2 linked regions of the Tautonia rosea genome follow. The protein of the gene in region 1 interacts with the protein of each later gene in a pairwise test. Links are inferred from orthologs where the notes say so. Each region holds a gene or a part of one and is shown in the gene's direction. Other genes may lie near its edges.

Region 1 (15,329 bases):
GCGGTCGGCTCGGGACGTCCTCTTTGGCAACCTGAGATCATACTCCCCTGCTCCCGCCATCGCGCACCAAGGGGCGCACCCGAAGCGCACCAGGGGGCACTCGGAAGCGCACCAAGGGGCGCACCCGAAGCGCACCGAACAGCGCACCAACGGGCGCACCGAACAGCGCACCCATCGGCGCACCCGAACAGCTCGTTGAGGGATAACCCCCCTTCGGTCAGCCGGATGGCGAGCCGACCGTTGAGGGGAGTTGGTCGTTCAAAGCTTTGTTGTTGCAAGTGGTTACGTCGTTCGTTCCTCGCGTTGCGAAACGAACCCATCGCCCCCGAGTCCGCCCTGCGAAACGAACCCATGCTCCGAAGTCCCACGCACGAAACGAACCCATTCCCACCAAACGCACCATGACGAAACGAACCCGTTCTCCCCAAACGCGCCGTGACGAAACGAACCCGTTCCTCCCGCATCTCAACCCACCCAACCGTCTCCGTTCCACCGATTCCTCTCAATCCGTGTTCCATCCGTGTTTCATCCGTGGCGTAAAACCTCCCACCCCTGCCCACGAGCCCGACGTAACCCCTTGGCAGCGGGCCGACTCAGCGTTGTGGACGGCAAGGATTTCGGGTACAATGGGTCTTCACTCTTGTTCACCACGCCAGGGCTCCAGATCGCTGGCCCCGGATCGCCCCGACGGGTTGAGGGATCGTACCAACCGTGAGCACCGCATCGCCGACCGAAGGGCACCTGCCGACCCCGCCGCTGAACATCGAGGACGAGCTCAAGGAGAGCTACCTCAACTACGCGATGTCGGTCATCGTCAGCCGGGCCTTGCCCGACGTCCGCGACGGCCTGAAGCCCTCGCAGCGCCGGATCCTGGTGGCGATGCGCGACCTCGGCCTCTCCCCCGGGGGCGGCACGAGCAAGTGCGCGGGCATCGTCGGCGAGACGATGAAGCGCTACCACCCGCACGGCGACAACTCCATCTACCCCACCCTGGCCCGCATGGCCCAGTGGTGGAACATGAGGCACCTCCTTGTCACCGGGCAGGGGAACTTCGGCTCGATCCACGGCCTGCCCCCGGCCGCCATGCGGTACACCGAGGCGAAGCTGAGCCCCGTCGCCGCCGAGATGCTCGAAGACATCCAGCTCGACACGGTCGACTTCCAGCCGAACTACGACGAGAAGTTCTCCGAGCCCCGCGTCCTCCCCTCGAAGTTCCCGAACCTTTTGGTCAACGGCTCGGGCGGCATCGCCGTCGGCATGGCCACGAGCATCCCGCCCCACAACCTGGGCGAGGTCTGCGATGCCCTGGTCGCGATGATCGACGACCCGGAGATCGACCTCGCCGGCTTGATGGAGCACATGCCCGGCCCCGACTTCCCCACCGGCGGCACCATCTGCGGCCGTTGGGGGATCATGGAGGCCTACCGGACCGGCCGAGGGCGCATCACGCTGCGGGCCAAGTACGAAATCGAGGAACTCCGCGACGGCCGAAGCCAGATCATCTTCACCGAGATCCCGTACCAGCTCACCAAGGAAATGCTCCTGAAGAAGCTGGCCGACCTGGTCAACAACGCCCGGATCACCGGCGTCTCCGGCGTCGACGACCACAGCGACCGCAAGCAGCCGGTCCGGGTGGTGGTGACGGTCAAGCGCGGGGAAGACCCGAACGTCGTCCTCAACCAGTTGTTCCGGTATTCGCCGCTCCAGGACACGTTCAGCGTCATCATGCTGGCCCTGGTCGATGGCCGGCCTCGGACCTTGCCCCTGAAGGAGATGCTCCGGCTGTTCCTCGAACACCGGGTCGTCGTCATCCGCCGCCGGACCCAGTACCAGCTCCGCCAGGCCCGGCAGCGGGCGCACGTGGTCGAAGGCTTGCTCATCGCCCTTCATTATATTGACGAGGTGATCCGCGTCATCCGCTCGTCAGCCAACCCGAGCGAGGCGAGAGCCCGCCTGATGGGCCTGGAAGTCTCCGACCAGATTCTCCGCCGGGCCCTCGACAACCCCGACGCCCAGGCCACCGGCCCGCTCACCCGCAACCAGGCCGACGCGATCCTCGCCATGAGGCTCCAGCAGCTCACCGGCCTCGAAGCCGACAAGCTGGCCGACGAGTACCGCAAGCTCCGCGAGGACATCAACCGCTACGAGGCCATTCTCGCCGACGAACGCCTGATCTACGACCTCATCCGCGCCGACCTCCGCGAGCTCAAGCAGAAATACGCCAACGCCCGGCGCTCGGAACTCTCCAGCGAGGAACTCGGGGACTTCGACAAGGAAGCCCTGATCCGCGAAGAGTACATGGTCGTCACCATCACCAACGCCGGCTACATCAAGCGACTGCCGCCCAGCACCTACCGGGCGCAAGGCCGAGGCGGCCGCGGGATCTCGGCCACGAGCACCCGCGAAGGCGACTTCCTCGAACATATGTTCGTTGCCTTGACCCACGACTACATCCTCTTCTTCACCGACCAGGGGAAGGTCTACTGGCTGAAGGTCTACGACGTGCCCGAGGTCAGCCGGACCGCCGCCGGCCGCGCCGTGGTCAACCTCCTGCAGCTTGACGAGGGGGAACGCATCACCGGGTTCTTGCCCGTTCGTGAGTTCGCCGAAGACGAATATCTGATGATGTGCACCCGTCGCGGGACGGTGAAGAAGACCCCCCTGACCGCCTACAAGCGGCCTCTGGGACGCGGCATCATCGCGCTGGGCCTCGACGAGGGGGACGAGCTGATCGCCGTCGGTCGCGTGAAGGCGGGCGATCATGTCTTGATCTCTACGAAGGACGGCATGGCGATCCGCTTCGACGAGTCGGACGCCCGGAGCATGGGCCGCACCGCCCACGGCGTCCGCGGCATCAAGCTCGAAGGAGACGACGAGGTCGTCAGCATGATCGTCGCCAACGGCCAGGACGACCCGGCCAGCCTCTTGACCGTCTGCAACAACGGCTACGGCAAGCGGACCGCGTTGACCGAGTACCGCTCTCAGAATCGCGGTGGCAAGGGACTCATTGATATCAAGACCACCGAGCGCAACGGCCCGGTCGTCGCCATCGCCAAGGTCGTCGATGACGACGAGGTGATGATGACCACCGTCGGCGGCAACATCATCCGCACGAGGGTCGCCGACATCAGCACGATCGGCCGCAACACCCAGGGGGTCCGCCTGATCCGGATCGAGGACGGAGACTCGGTCGGCTCACTGGCCAAGCTGCCCGAGGAGGAGCTGAACGGCTCCAACGGAGACGAGACCCTTGATGAGTCCGACGGTGCCGAGGCCACCCTCGGCGACGAACCGTCTCCCCCCGCCCCTCGCGAAGACCATATTCTCAACGACGGCGTCGGCCCGGCCGAGGCGAGCGATCATATCGACGACCTCGACGCCGATGGCGAGCCCGACCGGGAGTGAGCGATTGAGCCCCAACCCTCCCCTCCCCTCCCCTCCCCGCCCCGATCCGAGGGGATCGGGGCTTGATCCGGTCAGGCCAGGCCCGGCCAGGCCCGGCTCAGCGCCGCCCCCCTCGGGTGGACCGGGAGGTGGGCGGGGGCTTGAGCGCTTCCTGAAGGCATCGGGAGCCGTCGAGCAGCCACTCGCCGTTCTCTCGGGTCCAGTAAAGACTCAGGCTCAGCGCGTTCTTCGGCCCGTCGTCGGACGCGGCACCGCCGCTGGTCGGATCGGGTCGGACAACGGCCAGGGTGCCGAAGCTCCAGGCCTCGCTTGACCCCTCGTTCATGATGGCTCCGTCGGTCGCCACATCGCCCCGACTGCGGCGGGCACCCTCGTAGTTGAGCTTCGGCCGCATGGTTTCGTGCCATTTGGCCAGATCGTCCCCCGTGCCGGGCTTGGCCAGCGCCTGGAGTTCCGCCAGCTTGTTGTCGACGAACAGATCGGCCACCAGCGCCGACCGGCCCTTTACGTCGGTCGGCGTGCCGAGCGAGCCCAGCACGCTCGACGCCCCGTATCCAACGGCCGCGACGACCACCAGGGCCAAGACCCCAATGCGGACCGGCTTGGGGATGTCTTGGATCATCCGGCGCACGTCGAAGTCGAAGTCGATGGCGGGCCCGGACTCCGCCTTCTTCCGACGCCGGCCCTTCTTCGGGTCATTCGGATCGCCGAGGACGATCGACCCCGTCTCATCCATGTAGAACATGGTGCCGCACTTACGGCACTTCAGCCGGCTGTTGAGCCGGTCGAGCGGGACTTCGCCCTGGCTCCCGCAGTTCGGGCAACTCATCGGGATCATGGGGACCGCCCTTCGCTTCTCGGAAAGACTCCAATGCCATGCAATCACGCGGGAAGACGACCAACGTCCCTCGCGGTTTCCGACCGATTCCGTTCGACCCGACATGAGGGGTGGCGTGGTCGTGACTGTGCATCCGAGGGTCTCGGAAGACCATGCCACCGGGAGATCTTTACTGGCAGACCCCGCCAGGCTCATCTCATTGTATCGGTTCGATCGGCTCCGGGAAATCGCCCCGATCTGGGGAACTCGACTTCCCGAACTCGGGCACACCCCTGGATGGCTCGGCCGCTCCGCCTGGTGGCCTCGGAACGAGCCCGCGTCCACCCCTCGCCGGTCTTCGAAGGATGGGTGCGAAGGGCGAGGCCCCACCGGCCCGATCGCTCGCGGCCCGGCTTGATATTCGGCCCACAGACGCGGGGGAATCGGGGGCAATCGGCGTGCTTGGCTTGTTCGGTGGGGCGAGGGTGATTACCCTTTGGCAACGGCTTGTTGGGAGCAAGGTGGATCGAAGGGAGTCGAGGGGAGAAGCCGCCATGCGAGCGCTGATTTCCGGCATCACCGGCTTTGTCGGCGGCCATCTGGCTGAGCATTTGCTTGAGCAAGGGGACGTGGTGGTCGGGCTTTCCGCCTCGGGCCGATGGCCGGACGCAACCGCCCATCTGGCCGAGGCGGTCCGGCTTGAAACGTTCGACCTGCTGGCCGATTCGGTCGGGTCGCTCGCCCGGATGCTCTCTCGAAAACGCCCGGAGGCGATCTACCACCTGGCCGCGCAGGCCAATCCGCACGCCAGCTTCGACGACCCGAGGGCGACCTGGGACCTGAACCTTGGCGGGACGCTGACCTTGCTCGAAGCGATCCGAACCGCCGAGCTGGACGCGAAGCCCCGGGTCGTGCTGGTCGGATCGGGCGTCTCCTACGGCAACCCGAGCCCCGAGGACCTGCCCGTCAGCGAGCGCTGCCCCCTACGGCCGAACAACCCGTATGCCGCGAGCAAGGCCGCGGCCGACCTGCTCGGCATCCAGCACTGGCTGGCACACGGCACGCCGGTGGTGATCGCCCGGCCGTTCAACCACGCCGGGCCGAGGCAGGAAGACCGCTACGTCCTGAGCAGCTTCGCCCGCCAGGTGGCCGAGGTCGAGCGGGGCGACCGTCCCCGGATCGAGGTCGGCAACCTGCAGGTCGTCCGCGACTTCACCGACGTCCGCGACATCGTCCGCGCCTATCGCCTGCTGGCCGAGTCAGGCCGACCGGGCGAGGCGTACAACATCGGCACCGGCCGCAACGAGTCGCTTGCCAGCTTGCTCGACATCCTGCGAGGGCTGGCCGCTCGTCCGGTCGAGGTGGTGGTTGATCCGTCCCGAGTCCGGCCGGTCGATCAGCCCTTGCTGCTGGCCGACGCCTCGAAGCTCCGCGCCGATACCGGCTGGGAACCGCGCTGGACCAGTGAGCAGACGCTCGCCGATATGCTCAACTTCTGGCGAGCCCACCTCCCAGCCGCGGCCTGACGCCTGGTACAATCGGTCCTTGCGTCTGCCGTCTGTCTCCTCACGAACCGATCAAAAAAAGGTTGCAAGAATCGCTTGGGTCGAGCGAATAAGCATTCCTGGACATCAACGATCGCACCGCTGAGTGGCGGTGGTGGCTCGATCCGGAGGCAAGTCAATGACGATGAAGGATGACCTGTCTGCAGATGATGATGTGATGGGTCAGAAGCCGGGAGCCCTGGGCATGGGCCGGGCTCGGTCGTTTCCGCTCGGGCTCGCGCTGGGCCTGGTGATCGGCGGGATTTGCACCTCGATCGTCCTTCGGGACTCGGAGGAATCAGCCGCCATTGTGGTTGCTCCCGTCGAGCGTCCGAACTCTCCCGTGAACCGCGTGACGTACGTAAAGATCACGCCGGGGATGTCTTCCTGGGAGGTCGAGGACATGCTCGGCTCGGGTGAGGTGATCGCGGAACAGGGAATCATCGTCGATGAGAAGGGCCAGTACCGGAAGTGGGAGAACCTTGGCCGGCGCGTGTCCAACTCCTCGGGAACCATGTCTGATCACGACGGCCAGCCAAGGGAAGACGTGCGCAGGACTGTCCGCTGGTCAAACGGCAAGCGGATGATCACGGTGGTCTTCCAGAACGATACGGTCGTGGAGAAAATGGAGGAGAATCTCTACTGATCCGCGTTTTGCGTCGCCGTTGCTCGGTCGAGGAGGCGGTCGCGTCCGGGCCCCTGGGCCAGTTTCGTTCTGTTGCGAACTGGGGATCACTCCCCGGCCGAGTCTGCTCATGATCCTCAATCCGCTCCGACGACAACCGCTTCGCGCTCGACGTTCGGTCGGCCTGGTCGGCCTCTTTTACAGTGGGAAAACGGTCTTGCTGACCTCATTGATTGCGCACCTGCGCAATCATGATCCTGATCGTTTACCTCTGGGTTCTGGACCCGGTGCGCCGGAGATTACCCACCTGGGAGAACTCCCCCCGAGTCTTTGCTCCGAGCGTTTCGATGTCGACGACCACTACAACCGCCTGATCGAGTCCGACTGGCCCGCCAAGACTGACCGCCTGAACGAGTACCGGGCCGAGCTGGTCGTCGGGAAAGGAAGCTGGTGGACGACCGACCTGTCGCTCGTCGACCTGCCGGGGGAACGGCTGGCGGACATGGTGATCGCCTCGCACCCAACGTTCGACGGCTGGAGCGACGCCGTGCTGGGTGTCCTGCGGAACGAGGCCGAGTTCGCCCGCATTGCCCGACCGTACCTGGAGACGGCGTCGCGAGCCGGCGCGACCGAGGCCGAAATCCTGGCCGCTTACCGCACCGTGCTGGCCACCTTGCACACGCGGTTCATGCCGTTCATCTCACCGTCGAGCTTCGTGCTTGACCCCGAAGGAGTGTCGCTCGACGCGAGGCTCGGCACCGATCGCCCGGCGACCGAGGCCGATCGGATCGCGTTGAAGGCTGAGCGAGGGGTCTGTGGCCTGGCACGCTCGGAGCAGTTCGCTCCCCTGCCCCCGGCAGTTCGGGAGCGATCCCCCGCGCTGGCGTCGACCTTCGCCGGGCGTTACACCCGCTACCGAGAGGCGGTCGTCTTGCCCTTCGCCCGAGCGCTTGGCCGATGCGATGACCTGGTGGTGCTGGTGGATGTGACCGTCTTGCTCGAAGGTGGGCACGGGATGGTCAACGCCTACCGGGCGTTTCTGGAACAGGTGTTCGCCTCGGTCGATCCGGGGTTCACGCCCGCGAAACAGGTGGTGGACTGGGGGCTCTGGACCCTCTCGTTGTTTCAGGCAAAATATGCTCATGTACGTCGAGTCGTGTTCGTCGCCACCAAGGCCGATCGCGTGGTCCGGGACGACCGCGACCGCCTGCTCGACCTGTTGACGCAACTGACCCGGCCGATCATCCGGCCGCACCAGGCGAGGAAGCATCTGACGGTCGAGCATGTGATTGTTTCCGCCGTTCACTCGACCTGGACCGAATCGGGCGACCCGGCCGACACGCTCCGCTACAACACGCCGAAGGGGGAGGTCCGGACCACCGTATCGCGGCTGCCCGAGCAGTGGCCCGACCAGTTCGAGGCGGGCCGTTTTCGTTTCCCTCGGCCCGAGCCTGCCTTGCCTCGGGCCCGCGTGCGGGTGCCGCCTCATATCAATCTTGATCGGTTGACGCGATTTTTGCTTGATTTGAAATAATCATTCGTCACTGAGAACACCGATTGAGAATGTCCCTTCTCTTGAGAAGGAGCTTGTCATGAGTCGTTCCTCGGGCTATGGCCCATCCTCCGGAATTCCCGGCGGCGAGGGGGGGGAGCACGAATCTGGTCCCGCCCCCGAGACGCGGTCGGAGCCGATGTCGAGTCCGACTTCCGAGCCAGAATCCGCCACCGAGCGGCATTCGCGACCGATCGACTCCGGCATTCCCGTCCCCGTGCTCGATGAGTCGATGGTCGGCCCGACTCGCATGTTCGTCGAGGACTTGCCGCCGATCGACGACGACGAACCGATCGTTGAGGAACGTGATCGCCCCTGGTTGGATCGCGGGACCGGGGTCTTGCTCGTTGTGATGGCGACGACGGTCCTCTTGCTGGTCGTGGCCTCGCAGGCGGCGAGTTTCCTGGCGGCCTTGGCGGTCTGGCCGCCGGTGGTGCAGGCGATCGGCTACGGGGTGGCGGCGGTGCTGGGGGGAATGTTCGCGATTGCGATGATCGGGCTCGTGTGGAAATATGTCACGCTGCCGATCTCGCCGGGCGTCCGGGTTGATCGGGCCGATTCGCTGAGTCATCGCCGGTCGCTCCAGATCCAGGGGCGGCGCAACCGGGCAATCGCCAAGCGCCAGCTCCTCGAATTCCTGAAACGCTATCCGACCGATCCGCGGCACGGACGCTTCTTGAAGTCGATCGCCGGTCCCGAGATCGCCCAGCGTCTGCTCATCCAGCGCAACCGGCTCCTGTCGCACGATGCGGCGACCGATGACGACTGGGTCCGCGAGTTCGAGGCGCGTTTCCTCGAACCGCTGGACGAGGCGGCTCGATCGCTCGTCAAGCGTCATGCCGTGGCCGTCGGCGTGAAGACGGCAATCGTGCCGAGTGGGTTCCTCGATGGGTTGATCGTGGTCGCCAACGCCTATCAACTGATCGGCAGCCTTTGCCGATTGTACTGCCTGCGAGCCGACACCTGGTCAACGGTCAAGATCACCGCACATGTTTTTGGCAACACGTTTGTCGCCGCCCGCCTGGAGGAGTTCACCGACCAGGCCGCCGACGCCTCGTTCGACCAGATGCACGACCTGATCCATAGCCAACTCGCCCGGGGGGTGCTCTCTCGCCTTTCCTCCGGCGTGACTCAGGGGACGGTCAACGGCCTGCTCCTGCGCCGGTTCGGCCGTTATGCGATCCGAGCCTTGCGGCCGATCCGGGGGTGAGCAGCGCGGCGAGATTCCCCGCGTTTGGCCGCGGTCAAGTCATTCTGATCCAATGAATCAGCGGTCGAATCCGGTTTATTCGACGAGGGGAGACGGATGGCACACTTGACAACGATTTCGGGGACGTATCGCGACGGTGTGATCGAGCTGTCGGAACGTCCGGCGGGAGTCGCGCCGGGGGCTCGGGTGCTGGTAATGTTCCTGGACGATGCCTCGATCACCCCCGAGGAACGCGAGGCCCTGCGTCAGGAAGCCTTTGCCGACATGCGGCGGGGGATCGATCTCGGGGGGCCTCCCTACCCGACCCGGGAGGAGCTGAAGAAGTGGACCCGATGATCCTGCGCCGGTGATGGTTGATACCAATGTGGTGGTCTACGCGTATGATCCGAGTGACCTCGCGAAGCACAAACAGGCTATAGAACTTCTCGCGGCACTTTCGGAGCAAGGACGACTTGTGATGAGCGTCCAGGTGTTCAACGAGTTTAGTAATGTCTTGATGAGCCGATGCCGGGAGCAGCCGCTGGCCTCGCCTGAAGTCACAATCATCCTACGACGGTTGCTGATGATTGGAAAGGTCTTGCCCTTGACCGCATCCATGACGCTTCGTGCCCTCGACGCCATCCCCCGGCATGGCTTCTCGTTCTGGGATGCGCTGGTCTGGGCTGCCGCCAGGGAGCATGGGGCGACGACCCTGTACACCGAGGACTTCCAGCACGGCCGAGAGATCGAAGGGGTTCGCATTGTGAACCCCTTCGAGGCGGCCCCGGCCTGAGGTGGGAGCGTGTTGGGTCAGGGGGTCGGCTTGGTCGCGTCTCCGGCCTCGGGGGGAGGGGAAGCGCCTTCGTCGTTGAGCAGGTCGTTCAGGAGATCCTGGGAATCGACGGTCGTCCATGTGCCTCTGTCGCTGCGGAAGGTGTGGATGCGGCTGCCGTCGCGGACGGTGACGGCGCCGGCCTCCAGCACGGGGGAGGCGGAGGTCGGGTCAGAGAGTTCCAGGCTCGCCCAGCGATTGGATTGCATGCTGAAGGCGTACACGAAGCGGCCGAGGTGATAGACCGCCGTCTCGGGATTGACGATCGGCGAGGCCTTGTCTGAAACGGGCTCGCTCAGGTCGAGGGCATACCACGTGTTGTTGGTGGTATTGAACACTGCGACTCGCCGGATCTCCGGCCCTTCCAGTTGCAGTGCCGTCAGGTAGGCGTTGTTGATCGGGGTGATGCTCAGGGGCAGATCGGCCGAGGCCGGCAGGTCAACCCTCGCGGTCTGGCCCGAATGCGTGTTGCGGACCGCGACCCGATCGCCCGAGGGGGAGATGGCCCAGAGGTATTCGTTGATCTTGATGAGCGCGGGCTCGGTGCTCCGGACGGTCGATCCCGGCCCGGTCGCGGCCGAGGGCGTGTCCGAGGGCGATTTGGGTTCCGCGTCTTCGACGTCGTTTTCCATGTCCTCGTCCTCATGGACGTCGTCCTCGGCGTCCCCGTTTTCGGGGGCATCCGGGAGGAAGGTGATGGACCGGAGCTTGGAGGGGTCGAGGGTCAAGGGGCCGAGGTTGGTGGTCATTTTCAGGGGGCCGTACAGTTGGAGCGAGCCGGCCAGCTCCTCGCCGGAGGCGGCGACAACCGCGCCGGGGACGCTCACGGTCCATCCTCCGTTCGGCATCACGTACATGTTCATAGGAGGGTGCCCCTCCGGAATGTCGAAGCGGACGATTTTGAGCTTCTCCGGGGGGATCTCGTAGCCGCCGAAGTCACTGTCGATGGCGATCGGGCCGAGCCGAAGCGGGCCGGACACGCGCTTGCCGGTCAACGCTTCGACCTCGACCATCCGCTCTGAGAGTTCCGGGGGCTCCTGGCCCATCATCAAGCCGCCCATGCCGCCACCGCCCATGCCGCCGAACTGGCCCGAGGCGGTCCCGGGGATCAGGACCAGGGTGGTCATCGCGTAGGCCAGGGATCGCAATCGGGGTGGAATCATCGGAACATCCTCGACAGAACCGGAGGATCATCGGGAGACGTGATCGGCACGATTGGCCGGAAGGTCATCCTATCGAGGGTGGTTGCTCGGCATCAATCCATTTCTTCCTGATGAAATGATGGAAAATCGAGGCGTTTTCTGTCGGGGGATCGTTCGCGAGAATCGGCGCAATCCGAAGAATCGCTCAATTCGAGCAAGGACTCGGGCCGAAGATCCGAGATGAGCCGGACTCGTTGCCGGGCGCCTGGACTGCGATCGGAGGCCGATTCCGAGCGACAGGATCGGAACAAGGGCGCGGCGGGCAAAGACGGGTCAGGAGGGGCTCGGGGCACGGAAAACGCCGGGAGCGGGGTGCTTCGGATGACTGCGATCGGGTGGAAGCGAAGCGGGGCGGTCGTGGGGCGTCCGGGCAAGGCGGCTCGCAGGAAGAGGGCGCTGACCGGGGCGGTCGAGGCGTTGGAGCCTCGGGTCGTGATGGCCACCTTCATGGTCACCAGCGCCGCCGATACCGGGCCGGGGACGCTTCGGGATGCGATCACGCAGGCGAACCGGGTGCTCCGCGAGGCGCATGTCATCAGCATTGCGCCGGAGGTCTCGGGGCCGATCGTGCTCAACAGCGCCTTGCCGACGCTCGTGGGGGAGGTGGAGCTTTCCGGCCCCGAAGGGACTCAGGTGGCGATCGTTCGGAGCAACGCTCCGGACACTCCGGAGTTCCGGCTCCTGACGGTGGGCAAGTCGGCCAAGGTCACGGTCAATCGCCTGGCGTTTTCGGGCGGTCAGGCCCAGTTCGGCGGCGGCATTCTGAACGATGGGCAACTGCTCTTGATGGACAGCGACGTGTCGGGGAACGTCGCTGGGGCGAAGGGAGGGGGGATCTACAATACGGGGGCCATCACGATCGGCGCGTCGTCGATCCGGGACAACGTGGCCGAAGGGGTGAGGTCGATCGGCTTCGGCCCGGCGGGGATTGGCCGGGGCGGAGCGATCTTCAACTCGAACAGCCTGACACTTTCTTCCAGCTCCGTGACTGGCAACTCGACCAACCGAGAAGGCGGAGCGATCTGGAATTCCGGCTGGACGAGCATCAACACGAGCCTGTTCGCAGGGAACTCGGCCGAGGCGTTTGTGGCGGCTCCCGGCCGGGTGCCGATCGGCCGGGGCGGGGCGGTGTACAACACCTCGGTGCTTCATGTGAACGGCAGCACCCTGACCGACAATCTCGCCAACCAGCAAGGGGGAGCCGTGTACAGCAACGTCACGCGCCCCCGAATCGAACCGTCGTCGATCACCTCGTCGATCGTGGCCGACAACGTTGTTGACGATGTGTTCGTGCGGTTCGGGCCGTTTGAATTTCGGGGACCGAACCTCGTGGGGAAGGTCTCAGGGAGGACGACCGGCACGATCTCGATGCCCGGGGTCGATCCGATGCTCGCTCCGCTTGGTCTCTATGGCGGGTCGCTGCTGGCCCGACCCCCGTTGCCAGGGAGCCCGGCCATCGGGGCGGGATTGTTCAACCCCGCGTTCCAGACCGACATGCGAGGGGCCGCCCGGTCCGACGGGGCGACCGATCTGGGGGCGCTCCAGGCCCTGCCGTTTTCGCTCCTCGTCGAGTCGGGGAGCGGCCAGGAGGCGATGGCCGGCGAGCCGTTCGCCGCGCCGATCGTCGTGCGGCTCGTGGCGGAAGGGGGCGGGGGAGCGATCGAAGGGGGCCAGGTCGTCTTCACGGCTCCGGCCGAGGGGGCCTCGGCCGTGCTGGTCGGCAACCCGGCGCGGGTCAACGCGGAGGGGATCGCCGAGATCCGGGCGATTGCCAATGGAATTCCGGGTACCTTCGAGGTGGTTGTCGAATCGGCTGGGGCCGAGGAACCGGTGACCGTCACCCTGACCAATGTCGATCCCGGGCCCGGCCTCGGCGACCCGGCGCCGACCTCGTCGGCCGAGCTACCGATCGTCACCACCGCCCGCCAGGCGGTCGAGGATCTGCGAACGGCTCTGCCGAGGCCGTCTCAGGTGGCTCCGACCGTGCGTGCTCGGGCGGCGGCGCTGGCTCGAGAGCTTCAGCAGTCGTTAAGCTCGGCCGTCGAGCCGGCCCGATCGTTGCATCCGAGCGTGGCTCGGGTGCTCGATCAACTTCGTGATCGGAACGGGTCGAGCAGCAGTCCGGGCACGCCGATCTCGACGACCTGAACGGTGCCGGTCCAGTCGGAGGCCCCCGGCGCGTCGAAGCCGCGCTTGCGGGCGACAAAGCTGGTCGTCACCTGAGCCCGGACGGCAACGCCGAGGGGCTGACCGGTGTCGCAGTCGAGCCCCGAGGGAAGGTCGAGCGCGAGTACCGGTTTTGCCGAGGCGTTGACCGTTTCGATCATGTCGCGGAGCAAGCCCTCGACCGCCCGGGTCAGGCCGGTCCCGAGCAGGCCGTCGACGACCCAGTCGGCCCAGGACAGCTCGGTGGCGAGGTCGTTTGTATCGGTCAAGGTGCGTTGATCGAACCCGGCGCGGTGGAGGATGGCGTGCTGGGCGGCGGGGTCGCCCCGGAGCTGGTCGGCGGAGACGGTCCATCGGACGCGGACGGGCCATCCCCAGGCGTCGAGGTGTCGGGCGACGACCGCGCCGTCTCCGCCGTTGTTGCCTGGTCCGCAGAGGATGAGCACGGGCCTCGGCTCGGGTCCGGCGGCGTCTCGGAGGCAAGCGGCGGCCCCTCGGCCGGCGTTCTCCATCAGGACGAGGGTGGGCAGACCCAGCTCGTCGGCGGCCCGGAGGTCGATGCTGCGAACCTCGTCGCGCGAGAGGGGGCGCAGGGTGGGCATGGCGTCGTCTCCTCGACCGAAAGGGAGCGACCGGGACGAGACGGGACCTTGCGTTGACGGCCCGGCAACCTCGGCCTCTATAATACCGACATGCCCTCCGATCCGACGACCGACAGCTCGTCATCTCGAATGGATCGGGCCGGTGATGCGATCGACGCAGACCCGCAAACGACGATTTGATCCGATCCGCCTGGAGCCCCTGACGACCATGCCCTTATACGAATACCACTGCGAGACCTGTGATCGAGACTTCGAGGCGCTTGTTCGATCGGCGAGCGACTCGCCCAAGTGCCCGTCGTGCGGGAGCGTGGAACTGACGAAGCAGTTCAGCGTGCCGGCCTCGGCCCGGTCGAGCGGCGCGGCCTCCTCGTCCCTTCCGGTCTGCGACGCCCCGATGCCCGCCGGAGGCTGCGGCGCCATGGGCTGCGGCGGCGGCTTCTGCGCGATGGATAACTGATCGAGCAGGCCACCGGCGCTGCCTCGCTGGCCAACCCGCTCGAAAAAAATCAAGACGACAGGTGGCGGTGCGCGCCCTAAGGTTGATTCAAGTCAACGGGGCGCGATGCGGCGTTGCCCGGGTCGATGATGATGCCAATCTCCTCCGGCGATCGAGGCGGGAGGGGCCGGGATCGCCGTCCGTCCGCCCGTTCGAAGCGTTGATCGCTTCGAGAAGGGAAGTCTCATGGCCCTCTGGTTGGGTTGGTTCCTGGACGTCCGATTGCACCTGACCCTGCTTGTGGCGTTCCTGTTCGCGACGCTTCTGAGTGAGCCGTCGAAGCCCTGGCCGGAGCGCCCCTGGAGGGCCGAGCGCCTGGTGCAGCGTCAGCAGGAGTATGAGCGTTCGCTGGCGTTGGCCGCCCCCGGCACCTCGCACGACGAATCGCTCAGGTTGGCGTCGGGCTCAACCGAGGCGCCGTGAGAGCGCCCGGATCGCGCCAGCCGGACCTGTGGAAGGGCCGTGCCGTAACTTGGCGCGAGCGTTCCACTTCCTATTCGCGCCAGGTGGCGCCAGCGCCCCTCGAAGCTGATTGACTTCGGATCGATTGGGGCGCATATCCCCCTAGGTTCGTCGTGCCGTCCTTGAAGATCGGGCAGGCCGATGGGCGATCATTGCCTAGATGATCGTCGTGTCTGGGCCGATCGGTCGTCTCAAGGGCGATTCGGCGCGTGGTGCACTCCGCGGATGAGGGGGGGAGAGGTCGATCATGGTCGATCGGCGGTTCGAGCATGAGCCGGCCTTGCGGGCGGCGGTGGCGGAGCGAGTCGGCGAGTCTCGCTTCGGTCTCTGGTTCGGCGACGAGGTCCGGCTCGGCGTCGAGGGGGACTGCCTGACCGTTGGCGTCCCGAATCGGTTTTTCCGGGACTGGATCCGGGGCAAGTACGCTCGCGAGCTTT
Region 2 (15,254 bases), on another replicon or contig:
TCTGTTACGACGGCCGACGCCAGGTGGCCCGCTAGAGCGGTTTCCGCTTGAGCGTACATGCTCGCCGGGACATGGGAGACAGGCACCTCGAAGACTCGGAGCCAGTCCCCATGTTCCTGACCCTCCACTGGCAACTGGAAACCGCTCTGATCCTGCCGGATCGCGTTAGAACCGAAGCGTCAGGACCGCGTCCGGCCCCGGCTGGCCGTCTCGGTTGCCGTCCAGGGGGTTGCCGGCCAGGTCGGTCAGGGCGTTGGGACCGAGGCCGGGAATCACCAGCCGCCAGCCGGGAGCCGGCATGATCCCCGATCGGAGCTGCAAGCGAAGCCGCAACCGGCTCACGTCGAAGGTGGCCGAGGTGAACGGAGAGGCGACCGGAACGAAGTCGGCCCCCTGGGGGCGGAGCAAGACGTATCGCGAGACGTCTCGCGCGCCGACCAGATCAATCCCCTCATCGAAGTCGACCGAGAGGATCAGGTTGCCGATCCCGGTCGAGGCGATCCGGGCGTCGAGGACCTGCGGCGGCCTTGAGTCGGGAGGCAAGGGGGGGAGGACGACCCGGTAGCCGTAGGCATCGACCAGAAGTTGCAGGTTCAAGGCCGTCGGGTACGCTCGGGTGCCGACGAAGGCATCGGCCGTGAGCAAGTCGTAGGCGTGCTCAATCGGGTCGAGGTGGTCCACCGCGGTGTTGAAGACGGCCCGGACGCCGGTCGGCCCTTGATAGAGCATCCTTCCGCCAGGCATCGGGGACAGTCCGGCCGCCAGTCGGTTGCTGAAGTCGATGCCAAAGCCCAGCGCATGGCCGATCTCGTGCACGACCGTCGAGAGCAGGTCGAATTGATCGGAAGGGCCGCCGACCAGGAACGTCGACGTGGCGGCCCTCGCGAATTCAAGGTCGTCGGCCGGGGTCGGATCGACGTACCAGCCCCGGCCGCCGCCGTCGGCGTCGAGCTGGATCGTCGCCTCGAACGGCCCGCTCGCGTCGAATCGGACGGTGGCCAGGCCGAGGGTGTCTCCCATGTCGAGCGTTGAGAAGGCCCCGCCCTGGAAGGTGATCCGCATCGTGTTGTCGGGCCGTTGGATGTCGAGGATCAAGGCTTCCCAGATCGCGATGGCGCGGTCGATCACCTGACGCTCGGCGGCCGAGAATCGATCGGTCGCCGTTCCCCGGTTCACCCAGTCGATCTGGAACGGCGGTCGGCCGGGGCCGGGGCCGGGGGGAGGGCTGATCGGCTTCAGGGGCATCGCCGGAGGGGGGATCGGGATGCTCTGTGCCGTGCCCAGCACGACTCCAAACGCCCCCGAGCCACTCGACGGCAAGACCGCGAACCGGCTAAACCCCTCGACCGGGCTGAACCCATAGACGGCGATGTCGGTGATGCCGTCCCCCTCCGCATCCAGTGGCACCGGCTGATCGTCGAACCCGCCGAAGGGGACGGATCGGCCCGAGGTCCCCTCTGACGGCAGGATCGCGAACCGCCGGAATCCCTCGACCGGGCTGAACCCGGCCACCGCCAGATCGGCCCGACCGTCGCCCGAGTAGTCGCCGATGGCCGGCAGGTCGTCGAGCCCGCCGAACGGTCGCACGATCAATCCCGTCGGATGCTCGGCGCTCGGGCCGCCGGACAGCACGATCTGAAACCGGCTGTAGCCGTCGTTGCCGCTCGGGCCGTACACGCCGAGGTCGTCACGGCCGTCGCCGTCGAAGTCACCGACGACCGGGACGTCGCCCGCCGATCCGATCGGCCGCATGATCACGCCGTTCGGGTGTCGGTCGCTCGGCCCACCGGAGAGCAGGACGGCGAAGCGGTAGTTTCCGTCGTTGGGGCTGAAGCCGAAGACGGCGAAGTCGGTGATGCCGTCGCCGTCGAAATCCCCCGCAACCGGCCGATCCGCCGCCCCTCCAAACCCCTGGAGAAACGCCGATCCGCCGCCCGAGGGCAAGATCGCGAACCGGCTGAACCCATCAACCGGGCTGAATCCGAACACCCCCAGATCGGCCCGGCCATCGCCGTTGTAGTCTCCTACCACTGGTCGATCCGCCGCCCCACCGAACGGCTGCTGCAGCCACGGTCCGCTGGATTGCTCGACCGTGAACGTCCCGTATCCCTGGCTCGGGCTGAACGTGTAGACGGCAAAGTCCGATCGCCCGTCGCCGTCCACATCCGCCGGCACCATTGCCGACAACAGCACCCGGTCGTCCAGCCCCTCAACGCCCAACCGGGCTTCCCCCGTCCGTTTCCGGAGCTTCCGAGTCCGTCGTGCAGGGGGAAACATCATCAAGCACCCATCTCCGGAGAAGCTCCCTCAAGTTTCAACCATTCTTCCCCTCCGTCAACCTCCCCCGCAACCCCTGTTGCCGAATCGCCTCCTTCAATCCACACAACCGTCCCGACCCTCGGCTGTCCAGGGTACACCATCGGATTCTGGCACCGGAGACGGGGGGAGGGGACCTCGCGCAGAGTCGCAGAGCAAAGAGTGAGCAGGGCGTTGGACAAAGACCTCATTTCTCCTCTGCGACTCTGCGCGAGGGTTCTTCTCCAGGTTTCCAGAAACCCCTGGCGCGCCCAATCTCCCAGCCCGCCTTGAGGCCGGTTGAGTTTTTTGATATTCTTCCATTACTTGAGAACCGCACCCTTGATCGAGAAGGATCGCCGCGGCATCGCGGGTCGGATCAACAGGTCGCGGGATGACGGATCCTCAAGAGAAGGGAAGCCAGGCTGCGCGGAAGCGGCCGGGCAAGGACCCGAAGTCCAGGGCGGGGCTTCTCCATGAAATTAATTATTTCTTCCTTTAATTATAAAGGAAAGACAGGCTTTCGTCGTGAAAACGACGCTGCCTCGAACATTATTGTTACCGGGCAGCCTGATTCTTCAACCGACCTGCCCGAATTCAGTTTCCCAATTAGCCAAAACCAGACGCTCGAAGTTGCTCAAGTATTCGGGATAGCATACATTAATGCGACCCAGGAGGCTGGAGCGTCAGACATGACGTTCGATCACTTCGCGAACTTCTTGGAAGCCGCAATCAAACGGCAACCTCGGGTCGGCTAATCCGATCACCAATAGCCCGCATTCGGGGGTGGCTGGGGTCGTGTCGACCCCAGTCACTGGAAGGATCGCCATCCGGGCCGACTGGGGTCGACACGACCCCAGCTACCCCTTCTGATTTGCCTGCGACAGACCTCAAGGAATCTTCATCGATCTCCCTCGGCGAGTGCATTGAGGTGCTGCACGGCTTCAACCTAATCAAACATCGCTACGCCGAGACAACCTCGCTGTCCCGCCATGAGCACGAAGCATCATCCCCGTGAGATCGCCTTCGAGGAAGGCTCCGGCAACGTCTTTGCCGACCTCGGCTTCGACAACGCCGAGGAACGGTTCGCCCACGCGAGGCTCGGGGCCTGTGTCACGCAAATCCTGACCGAATCGGGACGGTCGCCGTCCGAGATCGGCTCGCTTCTTCAGCTTGCCCCGAGCGAGGTCGAGCACCTGCTCGACGGCCATTTCAGCCGGTTCTCGACCGACGCCTTGCTCGCCTTCCTCAAACGGCTCGACCGCAAGGTCACGATCCGGATCACGCCGCACCACCCCGGAGAGCCGTACCACGACATCGCCCTTGGCCCTTGACCGGCCGTCAGCCCGCCTTGAGGCCGGTTAAGTTGTTTGGTATCATCGAGTTCTTCGGAATACTGCCTCCTGGGCCAAGCGAACGCGTCGCGGCGGCGAGGGTCGCATCGACGGGTCGGGGGGTGATAGATTCCAGAAGGGAAGCCGGGTCGCGCGGAAGCGGCCGGGCAAGGACCCGAAGTCCAGGGCGGGGCGTCTCCATGAAATTGCTGTGCGACCGCGAGCAGTTGCTCGCCGCGTTCGGGGCCGTCGGCGGCGTGGTGCCGGCCCGGAGTCCCAAGCCGATCCTTCAGAACCTCAAGCTCGACGCCTCGCCGAACCAGGGGTCAACCCTGATGGCGACCGACCTGGAAGTCGGCATCCGCTTGAAGGTTCTGGGCGTGAAGGTCGATCAGCCCGGCTCGGTGATCCTTCCCCTGCAGAAGATGGGGCAGATTCTCCGCGCCAGTACCGGAGACGACGAGCTGGCCCTTGAGGTCGAGGGGGAAACCCTGGTCGTCCGCGGCCACCGCTCCGAGTTCAAGCTCCCGGCCGAGGACCCGAGCCTCTTTCCCGACCCGCCCGACTTCCACGCCGAGACCGGCTACCGGATCTCCCCGGCCGATCTCCGACGCGCCATCCGACGCACCAGCTTCGCCACCGACCCCGACAGCACCCGATACGCCCTGGCCGGCGTCTTGATGGAGCCGGGGCCGGAGTCGATCACGATGGTCGGCACCGACGGCCGCCGGATGGCCCGCCAGATCATCCCCTGCGAGCCGGAAGGCAACGCCGAACCCCCGAACCAGGCCCCGGTCGTCCCGGTCAAGGCCCTTCGCCTCATTGAGCGCAACCTCGACGACGACGAGCCCGCCCGGATCGCCGTGCAGGACGGCACGGCCGTGCTCGTCCGGACCGGCCGCGCCGTCATCTACAGCCGACTCGTCGAGGGCCGCTTCCCGAACTACAAGGCCGTCATGCCCAGCAGCTACGAGTGCCGGATTCCGTTCACCGAGGTCGACCCCTTGCTCTCGGCCGTCGAGCAGGCGGCGATCGTCACCAGCAAGGAAAGCCGCGGCGTCGACTTCCAGTTCGGCGACGGCCTGCTCAAACTCGCCAGCCAGACGGCCGACATCGGCGAGTCGCATGTCGAGCTGCCGATTACCTACGACGGCAAGGACGTGGCCATCACCTTCGACGCCACCTACCTGATCGAAGCCCTCAAGACCCTCGACCCCTCGCAGCCGATCGCCGCCGAGCTGATCGACCACAAAAGCGCTGCCGTGTTCAAGACCGAAGACCAGTATACTTATGTTGTCATGCCCTTGAACCGCGACCGCTAACGATCGGTGCTGCGGGGCCAAGGACGAGGCGGGCGGAGCGTGCCCCATCCGCTTGCCAAATGCGGGTTTGAGACGTTACAATGAAAAAGCGTACACATCGAGGCAGCCCCGAGGGAGGTGGAGGTCCGACCCCCCTTTCCGAGACGCTCGGCTCGCTGTTCGCGGCCCGAGGATACGCCCGGACCCGGGCCCTGAGCGAGCTGGAGGCCGCCTGGGAATCGGCAGTCGGACCGGACCTCGTCGCCCGGACCCGCCTCGGCAGCGTCCGCCACGGGGTCCTGAGCGTCACGGTCGCCCACCCGACGCTCCTGGAGGAACTCGCCGCGTTCCGCAAACCGTCCATCCTCGCCACCTTGCGGCGCGAGGCTCCCGGGACCCCGGTCCTCGACATCCGCTTCCGGGTCGGTCCCGTCGAATCGTGACCGCGCTCGTTCGCCCGGCGATCGACGACGCGTTCGAACCGGACCGAACCGCACCGACCTGAACCCCGCCTTGCCTGTTGCTTGCTTGCTTTTCCGCCTTTTTGAGGTTTGGTGATGGCCCTCAACTCCGACGGCTCGATCGAGACTCCCGAGGCCCCGACCACTCCCCCGGGGCCGGACGGCGACGGCTCCCAGGCGCTCGGCTACACCGAGGAGAATATCCGGGTCCTCGAAGGGATCGAGGCCATCCGCAAGCGCCCCGGCATGTACATTGGTGACACCACCACCCGGGGGCTCCACCACCTGATCTACGAGGTCGTCGATAACTCGATCGACGAGGCGATGGCCGGCCACTGTCGCGCCATCGACGTGACGATCCACGCCGACGGCTCGGCCTCGATCGCCGACGATGGCCGAGGCATCCCGGTCAAGGACCACCCGAACTACCCCGGCGTCAGCACCCTCGAAATCGTCCTGACGAAGCCCCACGCCGGCGGCAAGTTCGACCACGCCACCTACAAGGTCTCCGGCGGTTTGCACGGCGTCGGCATCACCGTCGTCAACGCCTTGAGCGAACACCTTGAAGCCGAGGTCCACCGCGACGGCAAGGTCTGGCGGCACGAGTACAATCGGGGCGAGGCCCAGGGGCCGATTCGGGCGACCGGCGCCACCAAGCGCACCGGGACCCGCATCCAGTTCCTGCCCGATGCCGAGATCTTCCCCGACATCGAGTTCGACTACGACACCCTCGAAAAACGCTTCCGAGAACTCTCGTTCCTCAACCCCGGCGTCCGCATTCGCCTGACCGACGAACGGGGCGACGAGCCGAAGCAGGACGAGTTCTACAGCGAGGGCGGCCTGGCCGAGTTCGTCTCGCACCTCAACCGCGCTCAGAACCCCTTGCACGAGCCGGCCGTTTTGACCGGCCGCGACGACGAGCGCGCCGTCGAGGTCGAGGTCGCCCTGCAGTACAACGACAGCTTCTCCGAAACCGTCGTCACCTACTGCAACAACATCCACACGATCGAGGGCGGCACCCACCTGACCGGCTTCCGCGCCGCCTTGACCCGGACGATGAACGCGTACCTGAAGGCCAACGCCCCCGCCAGCCAGAAAGGGCGCAAGGACCTGACCATCTCCGGCGACGACTTCCGCGAAGGCCTGACTGCCGTCGTCTCGGTCCGCGTGCCCGACCCCCAGTTCGAGGGGCAGACGAAGACGAAGCTCGGCAACGGCGAGGTCGAGGGGATCGTCGCCAAGGCCGTCAACGACTCCCTGGCCGCCTACCTCGAACAGAACCCGAGCGCCGCCAAGAAGCTCGTCGCCAAGGCCGTCCTTGCCGCCGAGGCCCGCGAGGCCACTCGCAAGGCCCGAGAACTGGTCCGCAACCGCAAAGGGGTGCTCACCGGCGGCGGTCTGCCCGGCAAGCTGATGGACTGCACCAGCCACGACCGGGATCACTCCGAGCTGTTCCTCGTCGAGGGCGACAGTGCCGGCGGCACGGCTGAAGGGGGCCGCGACCGCCAGTTTCAGGCCATCCTGCCGCTTCGGGGCAAGATCCTCAACGTCGAGCGTGCGAGGCTCGACAAGGTCCTCGGCAACGAGGAGGTCCGCAACATCATCACCGCCGTCGGCGGCGGCATCGGCGAGGAAGAGGCCACCGACAAGCGCCGCTACGGCAAGATCGTGATGATGTCCGACGCCGACGTGGACGGCTCGCACATCCGCACCCTCCTGATGACCTTCTTCTACCGCCAGATGCCCCGCCTGGTGGCCGAGGGGCACCTGTACGTCGCACAACCGCCCTTGTATTTGATCACCTCTCGAAAAGAACGGCGCTACGTGCAGACCGAGGCCGAGATGCACGCCATTCTCATGGGCAACGGCCTGCACGACGCCACCCTCCGCCGCGTCGGTCCCGGCTCAGACACTGCCCCCCTGACCGCCGACGGCGACAAGCTCCGCGCCCTGGTCGAGATTGCCGCCGGTCTGGATAACGCCCTGCGCGCCTTCGGCCGCCGCAACCTCCCCATCGGCGAGTTCCTGGGCCGCGCCCACCCCGAAACCGGCCTGCTCCCCTTGTTCCTCGTCCGGCAGCTCGAAGCCGATGACATCTACCTCTCCTCGGCCGAGGAGCTGGAACGCTTCACCCGAGAGCACGCCCCCGAGTCGCTCGACACCGCCCCTGTCGTCGACACCGATCTTCCCTCCGCCGTTGCGGACGACGACGCGGCCGAAGCTCCCGAAGCGTCGCCCGAGGCTGAGGCCGACGCCGGCAGCACCCCGTCCTCCGTCGATCAGGTCCCGTTCCGGATCATCGAGCTGAGCGAGGTCCGCTCGCTCAATAAGTGGCTCGCCCGGCTCCGCGACGAGTTCGCGCTGGGGACCGACGTCCTCCTTCCCGTCGAGGTCACCGGCGACGAGCCCCCCCCGCGCTTCATCCTCGACCGCGAAGGGGACGAGCACCCCTTGCTCGACCTCCGGGAACTTGTTCCCACCGTTCGAAAGCTCGGCGAGCGCGGCCTGAAGATCACCCGCTTCAAGGGGCTCGGCGAGATGGACGCCGAACAGCTCTGGGAGACGACCATGGACCCGAGCCGCCGCACCTTGCTTCAGGTCCGCCTCGACGACGCCGCCGCCGCCAACGACCTGTTCACCACCCTCATGGGAGACGACGTCGAGCCCCGCCGCGAGTTCATTGAGAAGCACGCGCTTGAGGTCAAGAACCTCGACGTTTGACGCGGACCCGTTTGCACCGGCCCGTCCGGTTCGATGACGCACCGGGCCGCACCTGCGCGGCTCTGGTGCCTCGGCTCCTCGGAGGTTGCACCACTGTGACGCGGCGTCTGCTGGCCGTCGGACTGCTCGTTGCCGTGGCGGGCTTTGCCTACGATCTCATCTTCGCGGGAATTCCGTACCCGGATCCGACCCCGGAGATGGCGGCCCGATACCGCTTTCATTCCCGGATTGCCTCGGCACTCGAACTGTCCGGTGCGGCGGTCTTCCTGGTCGGTGTGCTGTTTCTCTCGGTCATTGCGTTGCGAGTAGCCTGGCGGAGGACATTCTCCTGAACGCTTCCCTTGGGCAATCTGAGACGCTCACTCACCCTTCCCAGCGCTTCCTTAACCGCTCCAGGAGCGGCTCGTACAGCTCCTTCCCCCGCAGCGCCTGCCGCCAACGATCGGGAATCGCCCCGATCCCGTCCCTCAAGCCCGCCAGCCCTCCGGCCACGCAGGCCGTCGTATCGGTATCATGGCCAAGCGCGATGGCGGATTTGACCACGCCTTCATACGAAGGTTCGTCCATCGCCAGACGGCTCGACCGCAGGCAATCGACCACGTAGCCGGTCCCCTTGCCCGAGGGGGGCTCGTCGGGCCGGATGGCCCCTTCGAGTTCGAGCATCAGGAGCGACTCGTAATCGCAGAGGGTCCGCATGGTCCGCACCGCCTCGCGCCAGGGGTCGGCCGCGCCGTCGAGGATCCGCCGCGCCCAGAGGCAATACAGCGCACAGCATGCCTGTGATTTCATGTGACCATGCGTCACTTTCGACTGCTCGCACGCCAGGTCGATCAGCTCCACATCCGTCCCTTGATGCCAGAGCGCCAGCGGCAAGACGCGCATCAACGAGCCGTTGCCGTTGTCCCGCTCGCCATGCGGCCCGGCCATCGCCGCCGGAATCCCCTCGCGAAGGTTCTGCAGGGCCCGGCTCGTGGTGATGCCGATGTCGAACACCATGCCACCCACGGCCATGAAGCCATGCTCATACCAATCGAGCAGCTTGCGCCCCAGATCCTCCAGATCCAGGTGCCCGCAGTCGAGCAACGACGCCAGGAGACAGAGCGCCTGCGCCCCGTCGTCCGACCACGTCCCCGGCGGCACCCCCGCATGAGCCCTCCGAAAGCCTTCGGGCGGCTCCATCTCGATCGCCTCGATCGGTGGCAACTCCCCCGGCGCGTGGAACTCGTACGGCACCCCGAGCGCATCGCCCACCAGAAGGCCGATCAGCCCCCCTTCCAACCGATCACGCAGGCCCGGCGGCGTTCTGGTTTCCATGGCAACCCTACTTCGATCAAGCCGTGGTTTCTCGCGACACCCTCGCGAGCTCGTCGAACCACCCTATCACTTTAGGTCGGTCGTTTGCGTTCTTCGCTTGTGTTCCGATCATCGCCAAACAACGCAGACCCGCTCGCGAGGAAAACGACAATGCCCCACCACCAGCAAGCCGGCAGTGAGGCATCGAGGAGTGTCGGTCGCGTTCGGAAGCGAGCGGTCAGGGTTGGCCCATCAGACGGTGGTGGCCGTCGATCGGCGGCGCCGGATCACCTGAGCCGCACCGATCGTCGCCACGCAGCCGAGAGCCATTGCCAGGGTCGAGGGCTCGGGAACCGCGTTCACGCCTTCGGACCCCTCCTCGTCGTCGTCGTCAGGCGGCTGAAGGATTCCAAAAAAGCTCGGATCAGAAAGAGAGGTCCCGTACTGGAATTTCACGCTCTGAATGTGGGAGAGACTGAACCCACTCCCCACCGTGATCGTGAACGTCAGGGTATCCCTGACCAGCGGAGTTTCATTGACGGCCTTGTTGCCGTTGCCTGAGTTGTACCCGGCGTTGATCACGCCGAAGTTGAAGCCTCCCTTGCCTTCTCCGGTATTGACGATATCGCCGTTGAAGATTCCGAACCCGGCGGTTCCGAGGCCGTCGGACGGCTTGAGCTGCCAGCCCCCGAGCGTCCCGGTGAAGTCCTTCTTTGAGCCGTCGACCGCGAGGTTCGGGTTGGCCGGCCCGGAATAGTTCACCAGTTCCGAGGCATACGCCGTCAGCAGGTTAAAGGGATTCGGCGTCGGGTTGATGTCGACCATCAGCGCCGTCAGCACACTGCTCGGCACCGTCTGAGAGGTGCCGTAGGTCTGAGACGACGTGTTTTTCAGAACAATTGAGAGCGTCGAGCCGCTCAGTGTGAACTCGGCCGAGGCGGCGAGTTCATGATTCGCCGAGACATTCGTGCCCGAGCCCACATACAGGCCCGCCTGACACCGCTCGGAGGCTATTGTGAGCATCACCAGGGCACCCCACAGGGCACCTCGTCCGCGCAAAACCATCGAAGAGACTCCCCAAACGGAGACGTCACCGTGCGTCATTGCAATCGTCGCCGTCGTGGCGATCTTGCGCTCGTTCCTATTCACTCGAAGCGTCTGAGAAGCGCCGGACAACGCAAGCCCTCGCGTCAGTCCGACAACTCCGATCAAAAGGTCACCCTACTCAGGCTCAGCCACCCTCGAACCCGGAGAGTTCTTGCAAGGGTGCATTGGCTGTGCCCATCATTTTCGAGTTCGGCCCCGACCGATTCAAGAGCACCCGCTCCAAACGTTCGCGAGATGTTGCCAGGACACACCATTCCCGTCTCGTCTTCGCAACATCACATCCGTCGCACAGAACAGAACCAGCCCGGCCCGATCGCTTTCGTGGAGATCTCGGACCAGGCTTGCTGGATTTGCGAAGTGAACCACGTCCAGGAATGAAAGCCGCGTTCACTTCGGAACACTGATTGAGCGATGGGGGGGATCGCCTTCCGGAACCGTGGTCGGCCTTCGGAGACTTACGCCGTTGCCTTGCGCGCCCTCAGGCGCTTCCGTCCCATCATCCCCAGGCCAATCAGCCCGCCAAAGGCGGCCATCGCCAGGGTCGAGGGCTCGGGAACGACCCCGAATCCGCCTTCGGGAGGCAGGAAGATCATATCCTGGTTCGCTTGAGTTTGTGCACCACCCACGATGGGGGGATAATTGATGAAACCGGCGGCCGTCGTCTGGCCATTGCGCTTCGCGACAATCGCGTTGGCAAGCGCGATCGCCCGATTTGCTCCAGCGTTGGTTCCCCCGGTGAAGGTCAGGTTGGATTCACCATACGCGGCCAGCCAGATCGCAACCTGGATGGCGGCTTGAGCCTGAGCAGCATTCAGGTTGCTGATCCCGGTGATGCTGGAAAACTCCGTCTTCAACTCGGCCACTGTTTTGTCACCGTACGTCGAGAGCACCCAGCCGGCTGCTCCGATGTTTCGGGCTGCACCTTCGGCATCGACGGTCGAGGGCCCACCCGTCGTGCTGGTGACCGAGACCTCCGCCACTTCCTTCAGATTGCCGACGTTGTTGGTCGCCAGGTCAATGCAATAGGTGTCGAAGGTCGAGGTGGCCACGTTCGGGTTGCTCGGGTCCTGGAAAAAGCTTGTGGTGAACAAGCCCGCCCGGACGTTTCCCGTGCCAAAGGAAATGCTGCCGTTATTATACGTTCCATTCACCGTAACGCTATTCCCGCCATAGGTCGATTGGGCGAGAACCATTTGCCCCGCCTGCGCCGACTGCGCCGCGAGCGACGCCGCGACCAGGGCTGCCAGGCCAAGGAGGCCAAGGCCTCGGGATGGCCCCCGGGCTTTGGGCGCGGGGATGAAGGTGCGGATCATGACAATTCAGGTCTCCGTAAATCGCCTCGCGTCAGAGAGAGTCAAACAGGGAGGCCACCCAGAAACAATCCGCTCGGGCTCGCCCCCGATTGCCCTCGCAGACGGAGATCAGAACATCACCGGCCACCGCAAGGTGACCGGCAGATCAGGCACCGGCCTCGATGATGAAGAGGTGAGCCACGCAATCGCTCACGAGCCCTGCACCCACTCCTCCTTCGGAGCCGCACACCACGGCCACCACGGCCGAGCTTCTGGATTCTGGGCATGTTTTCTCGATCAAATCAAGACTCCATTCACCATCGAATGAAGCGAGCACCGCACGCACGCATATCCAGGCCGAAATCGCCTCGAAACTGGCTAGAATGAGCCGAACTTCTTCGCCGATACGTTTCGACAAATCATCGTGACCGGCTCGATCTGAAGTGCGCGAGCAACACACGTCGGCTCAGTATGCCCGACCGTGGGCGGCCTTCCAGGTGTCGAACAGGGCGCGGCACTCGTCGCGAAGGGGGCCGGGCTCGACAAGAAGGGGGCTGCCTCCCTGGCGGGCGAGCGAGGCGGCCGGCACGCCCAGCTCGGAAAATCCGGCGGCATCGGCATCGGCGATCGAGGCGCCAAAGATCACCCGATCGACGCGGGCCCAGTGCGAGGCGGCCAGGCACATCGGGCACGGCTCGCAGGTCGTGTACAGGGTCGTCCCCCCCAGGTCGATCCGAGCGAGGCTTCGGCAGGCGAGACGGATGGCGTTGACCTCGGCATGGGCCGTCGGGTCGGTGTCTTGCCAGACCGTATTGTGTGCCTCGGCCACGATCCGACCGTCCTGCACGATCACCGAGCCGAAGGGAGATTGCCCGCTCGCAATCCCCTTGCGGCAGATCTCCACCGCCCGGCGCATGAACGCCTCGTGATCCATCGTCCTCATTCCCTTCTGGCGTCCGCCAGACGCCCCAGGTTCGCTCCTCGCGGGCCAACCCCGCTTGATGCCCGGACCTCGATCGAGGATCACCATACCGGATGCCGCCCTCATCGGTCCAGGAGACCGACACGGTGTTCATCTCTCCGGGATGGCCAAGAGGCAGTCATTCGGATCTCCGTCCTGCCGCCCATCTCGCCGGCCTCTTGCTCCTTCGTCGACTTTACGCGTCACGCCAATATCTTTCGCTACCCTCCGTCTCTTTTCGTTCTGAGAACGTAAAGAAGAGATCCAAGATCTTCTTCTTCTCCGGAGAGTCGGGTTCTCCATGTTCACCGCCACGGTCTCATGACGAGAACCTCTTGGCTCAGAAGAGGTTGCGGCTTCGGTTATAGCGTCCTTGCCAGGGGAAAACCCGTCAACGAACCTGTCGCGCTTTCCGGCATGAGCCGGGGTTTCCGCGTGTTGCCCCAGGCTGCCCCAATTCCCTGTGTTCACCCCTTGAGCGCAATCTTCAGGGGCGCGACGCGCCATCAACGGGTTTTCCCCTGCCCGGTGTTGACGGCCGGACGGCACATGCGATCACTATGCCTCAGAAGGCCCCGGGCCAATCGCTCGGGAGCTTGGCATTCGCTTTGCTCGACATTCCGGGAGATTCGTCCGCCCGGTCGCGGCCGTGTTCCGTCACGCTCAGTGAGGCTCGCTCGCGTGATCCCAACAACACTTCGAGCCGACCCAAGGTGGCTCAACCGGGCTATTCCACCGTTCCGTTCCGTCTCGTCAACATGAGGAACGCATCATGAGTTTGCTCTGGTGGGCCTTGATTGCGGCCGTTGTTGCAATCATTTCCGGCGCCCTTGGATTTACGGGAGTCGCATCCGGCGCGGCGACCATTGCCCGGGTCCTGTTCGGGATCTTCCTGGTGCTGGCGCTGGTCTTGCTGATGATGGCCTTGCTGGCCGGAGCCGCGGTTGCCGCGGTTTAAGAGCCGTTCGCCACGCCCCGAAGCCATTGCCTTCTCGGAAGCAAACGCAGGCCCCTCGAAGACTTGGGGGCACGGCCGTTGCATCTCGGGCTGCAACGCAACTTGCGAGGATCGCGTGACGCGATTCTCGATGGCAATTTCTGGAGTGTCGGTGCATTACGTGTGCGTCACTCAGCCTGCGGCCACCCTCGCCCCCCATGCGGGGACGAGGGACCGAAGGGCGATCTGTCACGGAATGGGCGGCTTACTGCACGACGATCGCGTCGACCTTGCCCGGATAAAAGGCGAGGTGGTCCTTGATGGCGGCGACCTCGACCTTGGGGTCCTCGTAGCTCCAGGCGACATCGTCGACCACCTGGTCGCCGATCGTCAAGCGGAAATAGCTTGCATCACCCTTGAAGGGGCAGTGGGTCAATCGCTCGGTGCGCTGCATGGCGTCCATCACGATGTCGTCGCGTGGAATGTAGATGATCGGCGCCATGCTGCCTTCCTTCAGGGCGAGCGCCCGGCGCGATTCGGCGATCGTTTTTTCTCCGAGGGTCACCAGGACTCGGCCGGCGATCGGCTCAATCGTGATATGGTGCGGGCTGCTCATCGGGTGCCATGTCCTTTCGGGAAACGCACGTGATCTTGGGGCGGATTGGACCTTTGGTGAGGACTCTCTTGCAGGTTTTAGGCCACCGGCAAGGTGACATGGCGGGGCCATCGGAGAGGAATTGACCGAATCGTTTTGACGTGCGCGGCGTCTCTGGAGTTTAATGAAGCACCCATCGATGCGCGGGTTCTCCGCGTCCCGTGTTGTTCCATCGAGCGTCCGATCCGAATCGGATCCCATCGCCACGGAGGAGACATCGCATGATCCAGACGCGCGCAACGAGCGTTCCGAGTCTCATCGGACCACTGCTAGTCCTGCTCGTGATCCCGGCTCCTCTCCAGGCGAGAGGAGACGATGCGACGCTTGCTCCCGAGGTGCTCGAACTTGGCCGAGATCTGTTCTCGCACCGCTGGATGCCGAACGACCCGAGAAGCCGAGGGGGAGACGGCCTCGGGCCGGTCTTCAATGCGCAGTCGTGTCTCGACTGCCACGACCGCGGCGGAATCGGCGGCGCGGGGCACTCGGCTCGGAATATCGACATCGCGTCGGTCTCGGGGCAGGAAGGCGTATCGGGAACGGGATTCTTTTACGCGTTCCGCATGAACATGGGGCCGAACCATTTCGAGTATCGGATTGGGACACCCCCCACCGCCGCAGCCAACGCAAACCGACGAGGGGCCGCCGCCGCCACTCCGCCGGCGAACCTGGCTGTGCTGGAGGCCATTCATCCCGGTTTCCGGGAGTCGCCGAGCGTGGTCTTGCACCGCTTTGGGACCGATCCTGATTATGGCAACTGGCGTGCTGAGGTCCCCGGTCGGCACGGCCTCGTCTCGGTCCGAATCACCCAGCGCAACCCGACGGCCCTGTTCGGCGTTGCCTTGATCGACGACCTGCCCGATGAGGTGCTCGAAGACGCTGCCCGCCGCTCCCGACGGG

Evidence for each region.
Region 2: the proteins of gyrA (region 1) and gyrB interact in binary tests that used the Escherichia coli proteins (3 or more experiments, as listed by UniProt). The link is inferred for Tautonia rosea from one-to-one orthologs.

The regions. Positions count from the first base shown.
Region 1 is NZ_JABBYO010000010.1:59,888-75,216, forward strand. Bases 356-3,605 are described here. They hold gyrA (DNA gyrase subunit A), read left to right. Parts: upstream 356-711; coding sequence 712-3,405; downstream 3,406-3,605. Other genes in these bases: HG800_RS17960 (hypothetical protein), read right to left, coding at 3,503-3,605. Also shown: more of HG800_RS17960, read right to left, coding at 3,606-4,243; HG800_RS17965 (GDP-mannose 4,6-dehydratase), read left to right, coding at 4,777-5,748; HG800_RS17970 (hypothetical protein), read left to right, coding at 5,906-6,412; HG800_RS17975 (YcjX family protein), read left to right, coding at 6,522-7,925; HG800_RS17980 (YcjF family protein), read left to right, coding at 7,984-9,153; HG800_RS17985 (hypothetical protein), read left to right, coding at 9,250-9,489; HG800_RS17990 (PIN domain-containing protein), read left to right, coding at 9,503-9,925; HG800_RS17995 (hypothetical protein), read right to left, coding at 9,943-11,127; HG800_RS18000 (choice-of-anchor Q domain-containing protein), read left to right, coding at 11,488-13,314; HG800_RS18005 (NAD(P)H-hydrate epimerase), read right to left, coding at 13,254-13,934; HG800_RS18010 (FmdB family zinc ribbon protein), read left to right, coding at 14,080-14,391; HG800_RS18015 (hypothetical protein), read left to right, coding at 14,617-14,853; chromosomal replication initiator protein DnaA, read left to right, coding at 15,140-15,329. UniProt on the Escherichia coli protein: A type II topoisomerase that negatively supercoils closed circular double-stranded (ds) DNA in an ATP-dependent manner to maintain chromosomes in an underwound state.
Region 2 is NZ_JABBYO010000008.1:272,182-287,435, reverse strand. The notes cover bases 5,138-8,312. They hold gyrB (DNA topoisomerase (ATP-hydrolyzing) subunit B), read left to right. Parts: upstream 5,138-5,487; coding sequence 5,488-8,112; downstream 8,113-8,312. Other genes in these bases: HG800_RS16150 (hypothetical protein), read left to right, coding at 8,208-8,312; HG800_RS16160 (DUF721 domain-containing protein), read left to right, coding at 5,138-5,373. Also shown: HG800_RS16185 (macro domain-containing protein), read left to right, coding at 1-35; HG800_RS16180 (hypothetical protein), read right to left, coding at 166-2,280; HG800_RS16175 (hypothetical protein), read left to right, coding at 2,772-3,053; HG800_RS16170 (helix-turn-helix domain-containing protein), read left to right, coding at 3,288-3,629; dnaN (DNA polymerase III subunit beta), read left to right, coding at 3,830-4,951; more of HG800_RS16160, read left to right, coding at 5,032-5,137; more of HG800_RS16150, read left to right, coding at 8,313-8,444; HG800_RS16145 (ADP-ribosylglycohydrolase family protein), read right to left, coding at 8,476-9,426; HG800_RS16140 (XDD4 family exosortase-dependent surface protein), read right to left, coding at 9,658-10,470; HG800_RS16135 (Cys-Gln thioester bond-forming surface protein), read right to left, coding at 10,968-11,825; HG800_RS16130 (hypothetical protein), read right to left, coding at 11,971-12,222; HG800_RS16125 (nucleoside deaminase), read right to left, coding at 12,271-12,738; HG800_RS16120 (DUF1328 domain-containing protein), read left to right, coding at 13,538-13,723; HG800_RS16115 (DUF427 domain-containing protein), read right to left, coding at 13,968-14,318; HG800_RS16110 (di-heme oxidoredictase family protein), read left to right, coding at 14,579-15,254. UniProt on the Escherichia coli protein: DNA gyrase negatively supercoils closed circular double-stranded DNA in an ATP-dependent manner to maintain chromosomes in an underwound state.